DNA from 3 places in the Jeotgalibaca sp. MA1X17-3 genome. Region 3 is predicted to be linked to each of the others. Evidence: predicted binding sites of a transcription regulator. Region 3 holds the regulator's gene; each other region holds the start of a gene.
The links. Region 3 encodes LexA, which represses DNA repair genes until DNA is damaged. Its sites were predicted from a motif close to CNAACANNTGTTNG; they were not measured.
Positions count from the first base shown of each region.

Region 1 (2,210 bases), 880 kb from region 3:
TTTATGAGAATGGGTGTTTTAGTAAATGAATCTTTTCATAATGCTATTGACGCTTTTATTAATCATGATAAAGAATTATCACGAAAAGTTATTGAAGATGATATCGAAATCAATCAATGTGAAGCTCAATTGGAACAAGCATGCTTTGAACTCATTGCTCTTCAACAACCCGTAACAACTGATTTACGTAAGATTGTAACGGTTATGAAGGCTAGTTCGGACCTGGAACGAATTGGAGACCACGCAGTTAGTATGGCAAAAGCGACTATTTCTGTGAAAGGGAATAAGCATAACATCGATATTGAAACAAAAATTGCTCTTGCTTCAGATGAAGTAAGTACGATGCTGCAAGAAGTTTTAGATGCTTATGTAGTTTTTGATGCAGATGCAGCCTATAAAATTGCAAAAAAAGATGAAAAAATAGACAAGCTCACGAAGGAAATTTACGAAGCAACGGTGGAAGAAATGAAACGAGATCCAGATATTGTTCTAGGTGGTAGCCATTATATGCGAATTGCCTTATATATTGAAAGAATCGGGGATTATATTACTAATATTTGTGAATGGATTATTTACTTGAATTCAGGAAAAATTATTGAATTAAATACACATAACTACGTAGAAGAATAGGATGAAGAAACAGGATGAGAATATTCTTTCATCCTGTTTTTGATTGAAAATATTTTATGAACAGACCAATTGAAAATCAAACCGCTTACCCTGAATCTATTATTTTTGGTAAAATAGATAAGAATGGAATAGAAGAGGTGACTTGTGTGCAAAAAAAGATAAAAGAAGATATAGTAGAACGAACCACTCAAATATTTAAATTGCTAGGAGATCCAACACGATTTCGGATGTTGTACCTTTTAGAAGAAGAATGGAATGTAAATGCAATTGCACTGGAACTGAATATGGAACAATCTGCCGTTTCTCATCAATTAAAAAAGTTGAAACAAGCAAAGCTTGTAAAGAGTCGCCGGGTCGGTAAAAATATGTTATATAGCCAAGATGATAGTCATGTTTTTGAAATCTTGGAAATGGCCGTTACTCATGCCACACACACTACTCATCCAGAAAAATAAAAATCATTATGATAATCAGAACATCACATTCGAACAGATGTTCTTTTTCCTGTTTTAATGGTATGATAAAAAAAGAAATGGAAATCACAATAAAAAGGAAGTATGTTATGGCAAAAAATCAAATTGTCGTGCATGGCGCACGTTCCCATAATTTAAAAGATATAGATGTTACCATTCCGCGTGATAAAATGGTTGTAGTAACCGGGCTATCTGGATCTGGAAAAAGTTCATTAGCTTTTGACACTTTATATGCGGAAGGAAAAAGACGGTATGTAGAAAGTCTTTCTGCCTATGCCCGTCAATTTTTGGGACAAATGGATAAACCTGATGTAGATAGTATTGATGGATTAAGTCCTGCTATTGCGATTGATCAAAAATCAACTAATAATAACCCTCGTTCTACGGTAGGAACCGTTACAGAAATTAATGACTTTCTTCGTCTTCTTTATGCACGTATCGGACACCCGATCTGTCCCAATGATGGTACTGAAATTAGCAGTCAATCAGCGGAACAAATTGTCAATCAAATTTTAGAATTACCAGAACGTACCCGAATTCAAATACTAGCTCCCATTGTAAAAAGTAAAAAAGGCCAACATAAAAAAGTTTTTGAGAAAATTAAAAAGCAAGGCTATGTTCGTGTGCGAGTAGATGGTGAAATTTATGATATTTCAGAAGTACCTGAATTAGAAAAAAATAAAAACCATCAAATTGAGATTGTTATTGACCGAATTGTAATTAAGGAAGGAATTCGTTCTCGTTTATTTGATTCAATCGAAGCTGCTCTTCGTTTAGCAGAAGGATATGCATTAGTTGATATCATTGATGGAGAAGAAATGTCCTTTAGTGAACACTATGCTTGTCCCATCTGTGGATTTACAGTAGGTGAAGTGGAACCACGTTTATTTTCTTTTAATGCTCCATACGGGGCTTGTGCAGACTGTGATGGGTTAGGTGTAAAATTAGAAGTCGATCAAGATTTGATTATTCCAGACAAAACACTAACCTTAAAAGAAAATGCTTTGCTACCTTGGAAACCCATTAGTTCTAATTATTATCCAGAACTCTTAAAACAATTTTGTGAACAAAATCAAATTCCTATGAATGTTCCGTATCAGGAACTTT
Region 1 is NZ_CP090983.1:2,228,943-2,231,152, reverse strand. Features, by position in the region: gene phoU (phosphate signaling complex protein PhoU) at 1-630, shown strand, start outside; gene LZ578_RS11085 (metalloregulator ArsR/SmtB family transcription factor) at 687-1,085, shown strand; gene uvrA (excinuclease ABC subunit UvrA) at 1,193-2,210, shown strand, end outside.
Region 1: uvrA (excinuclease ABC subunit UvrA) is a predicted target of LexA. The motif match lies at 1,116-1,129, and genes of this name have one in related genera.

Region 2 (2,210 bases), 560 kb from region 3:
GGTCACGTCCACTTGCATCAAACCAATCCAGAACTGCTTTTCTAAATCGTTTAATCTTTTCTTCCGACCACATACTAACTCCATACTTTTCTAGCAATTCTTTTTTTAATTCATCTCGAGTCATTTCAGAATCGTGACGCTTTTTCTTCTTTTCTTTTTTTATAGTCATTATAAATCCTCTTCTTGTTTCTTTTCCTCTATATATTCAGAAATCATTTCACTTGGATAACCTTTTTGAAATAAATTAGTTTTCACTTTTTGAATTAATTGGAACCCTTCTGCTTTGCGAGCATATCGACGCCAAATTTTATCACCTTGAATACGCAATGCAGCAAATTCTTCATCTTCTGGTGTCTCCGTATCTACTTCGAGCATAATTTTATCAATGACATCTCGGGTATACCCTTTTTGTTGCAAATGCATTCGGGCTTTCATTATGGCATCACGCGAAGAAGTCCGTTGCTGTTTATTTAATAATTTTTCTGCAAGTTTTATTCCATTTTCAATCTGATATTCTTCTGGATACTGTTCTAGTGACAAAGCAATCACCTCTTCCTTCAAACCTTTTAATTTCAATTCTCGTGCAATTACAAAAGGACCTTTGCGATTGATGTTAGCGGCGGTACGTGTATAACTTTCTCCATAAATTCGATCGTCTATATACCTTTGATCGTGCAACCGTTGGATGGTACCATCTATAACATCAAAAGGGATATCATTTTCCTTCAGTTTTTTGCGTACTTCTTTTTCGCTTCGTAAACTGTAAGATAGATAATCAACTGCGATACTATACGATAAGTAGGCTGTATTTTCTAACTCAATTTCTTTTTGTCGTTCTTTTGTCAGTTCCATTCCTTTGAAAAGACCAATCTTGATGAGAACGGCTTCCGAAACAGGAAAGGCATATTCGCCATCTAAATAAATATTAAAACGATCTTTTCGGCGTCTTTGTACTTGGATTTTCGTGATGACAGAAGGTTTTTCTTCTTGTTTCTCCTTTTTCATCCCTCTTCACCTCTTTCTTTTATCTTCCTCATTATAACAAAAAACACAAAAAAGAACAGTTGTTCTTAGACATAAAAAAAGCCGGGAAATTCCCGGCCATAAGAATGATTCTATTTTTTATAGTGCAGGTGGATTTTTTTCGGTTTCGTCGTAATCTGGATCGACATCTTTTGCCCCTTCACCTTTTTCGACTGCTTCCGTATCCATTCCAAATGGATCTTTTGAAACACGGTCCATTGATTCATCTGCAACTGGATGAGATACATTTTTATCTACTAAAATCTGACTCGGCTTCTCATTATCAGAAGTCACATCTTTTTCTGCTTTTCTGGAATGATTTTCTACATCACCTGTTGAAATGTCATTTCCACTTGCCCAGTCTGGTTGCGCACTTTTCTTTTGATCGTCTACTGGTTGATTATTTTTTTCTTGATCCATTATATCTTCCTCCTCATCTATGATTCCATCACGAACCATAAATTCTGAATGTTCTACATGGGCCGGTGGCGCCGCATCTACTAATAGTAAATATTCACCGTTATCGAGTGCTTCTTCAAAACGTTCATATGTATCGCTGTCGATTCCATAGTCTTCAAAGAGTTTTTCTTCATCAACCTCTTCAACTTCTTCAGTGGAATCATCTTCATCCATTTCAACTGTGAAAAATGAAACGATGCGGTCCCACAAGGAATCCTCCTGATCGCTAGTAACCACTACATCTACTTTTGTATCTTCTTCTAGTCTGTGTCCTTCTTCTTCCCGCGTGATAACTAATAATTGTTTAGCAGAATATCCTTCAGCTAGCATATCATTAATAGCAACCAACATGCGTTGGTAATCTGCAAACGTTCCTTCTATTCTTTTATTCAAATACAAGCACTCCCTTCTAGTCAATTGTTATATTCATTTTAAGGGAGTATTAGATAAATAACAAATAATAACCATTTTTAGAATAAGTGACCATCTCTAGTCATGCATTCTTTTTTTCTTTTTTATTAAAAAATAATTTTGATTAAATGATTCTTTTATATCATCGTAAGCAGGATTTTCTTTGATAATTTGTTCTTTTAAAAAAGTCTTTAATGAAAATTTTTGTACATGATCAAACCACTCTACCCAAGGCAAAGCATATTTATTGGATTCATATTTAACTACTTGCTGATTGAGAATACTATCTGGATTGAAGGTCTGTTTTTTCACAACTT
Region 2 is NZ_CP090983.1:1,909,041-1,911,250, forward strand. Features, by position in the region: gene mutY (A/G-specific adenine glycosylase) at 1-124, opposite strand, end outside; gene recX (recombination regulator RecX) at 169-1,005, opposite strand; gene LZ578_RS09600 (general stress protein) at 1,123-1,875, opposite strand; gene LZ578_RS09605 (competence protein ComK) at 1,972-2,210, opposite strand, start outside.
Region 2: recX (recombination regulator RecX) is a predicted target of LexA. The motif match lies at 1,058-1,071, and genes of this name have one in related genera.

Region 3 (2,210 bases):
AAACGAGACCGCATAATTTTTTCAAGTTTAGCTGAAGTTCCCCAAATTTTCATTCTCCAAATATAACGGAAAAGATACTGAGCTATTCCACAGGCTAAAATAATCCCTACCTGAATAAGAAGAGTTCGGCTAGTTAGTGTTTTCAGACTAATTTGATCAATAATATTTCCGACAATTCGAGGAGATATCACTTGAATAATTGCGACCATCACCAAAAAGAATATTCCAATACTATAAGCTTTCCATTCTTGTTTAAAGAACCATTTTAATCTTTTAAATATTCCCATTCACTTGATACCTTCTTTCTTTTACAAAAATAAAAAAAGTGGACCAAAAACATGCATCCACAATTTGTATCTATTCAACTTATTTTTTTTCTTTTTTGAAGATTGTGCCTTCATCGATGCCATAATTTGTTTTACTTTGCGTTCAGATGGCTTTTGTCCCATCTGCATCATCATCGATCGTAACATATCTTCAGAAAAAGGAGGGTTTTCTTCAAAATAATTCATCATATACTTACGTGAAAGAAAGAATCCACCCACTGCACCTAAAATTACTCCTAAAACTACAATAAAAATCCAAGCTCCTGTACTCATTCATATCCTCCTCCCAAAAGTTATCATTAAACCATTTTACAAGAATACCACAAAAAAAGAAATAGATATGACTGCTTTCTTCTTCTATTTTTAAATAGCAGACTTTTTTCATCTATTCTAGCTGTTTTTTATCATTCATACGAACATCTGTTTGATTACAATGTTTGACTATGCTACAATAAACATATAAATAATAGTAACGGAGATGATGCTCTCATGACAAAAAGTAGAGACACCCGGCAAATGGAAGTACTGCTTTTCATATATAACGAAGTACAGAAAAAGGGATATCCTCCAACTGTTCGTGAAATTGGAAATGCAGTCAATCTTTCTTCTACTTCCACTGTGCACGGGCACCTATCAAGACTAGAAAAATCAGGATATATTTATAGAGATCCTACAAAACCACGTGCAATAGAAGTTAGCGAAACTGGATTAACGAAACTTGGTGTAAAATCAAATCAAATGCCCTTACTTGGTACTGTAACAGCAGGAGAACCAATCCTTGCTATAGAAGAAGCAACCGACTTTTTCCCAATACCTCCTGATTTACAATATGTTTCAGAAGACTTGTTTATGTTAAAAATTCGCGGTGATAGCATGATTAACGTTGGTATACTAAGTGATGATTCTGTTATCGTTAGAAAGCAAACGTCTGCTGAAAATGGTGATATCGTTATTGCTATAACGGATGAAGATGAAGCAACCTGTAAAAGATTTTATAAAGAAAAAGACTATTATCGACTACAACCTGAAAATAATAGTATGTCCCCAATTATATTAGAAAACGTTCAAATCCTAGGGAAAGTAGTAGGGTTATACAGAAGTCATATTTCATAATTTTATTAAAAAAAGAAAAAGCCAGGGTAATTATAGTGACCCCAAAAAGTTAGACTTTTTTGCAGAGTAGATTATTCTACTCTGTTTTTTATGCGCTTTGTTTTAAAGAAGGTGATGATAATCGGTATTCAATTGGACTTAACCAATTAAGTTTCTCCTTCATTCGATCGTTATTGTAATAATTAATGAAGATCACTATTGCTTTCTTTAATTCCCCGTAACTTTTATAAATACGTCCATGATACATTTCCTGTTTCAATATACTAAAGAAGTTCTCCATTGGACTGTTATCGAAGCAGTTTCCCTTACGGGACATACTTTGGAAAATGTTGTTGTCTTCTAATTCTACACCATAGGCCTTCATTTGATACGCCCAGCCCTGATCTGAATGGAACATTCGTCTATATTTACACGTTCTCGAAGCCTGGATAGCGTCATTTAAAGCTGCTATAATGCTTTCGCCATTGGGTTGTTTAGTCACTTTAAAACTAATGATCTCGCGATTAAATAAATCCATAAATGGATCGAGGTATAACTTTTTAATTTGCAAACGACCTGATTCGTCTTTCTCATAATATTTAAACTCCGTCGTGTCCGTAGTGATTTTTTGATAAGGGATAGAGGAGTTAAACCGTCCATTTATACGATTAGGAGCTAGAACTCCGACGTTACCTTTATAAGAACTGTATTTTCGTGATTTTCGAGAATAAGATTTAACGCGGATATCAAGTTCAACCATGAGTCGCTGAAGCTTTTTATGATTGATTTCAA
Region 3 is NZ_CP090983.1:1,348,769-1,350,978, reverse strand. Features, by position in the region: gene LZ578_RS06785 (ABC transporter ATP-binding protein) at 1-287, opposite strand, end outside; gene LZ578_RS06780 (YneF family protein) at 309-599, opposite strand; gene lexA (transcriptional repressor LexA) at 816-1,439, shown strand; one part of gene LZ578_RS06770 (IS3 family transposase) at 1,528-2,210, opposite strand, start outside.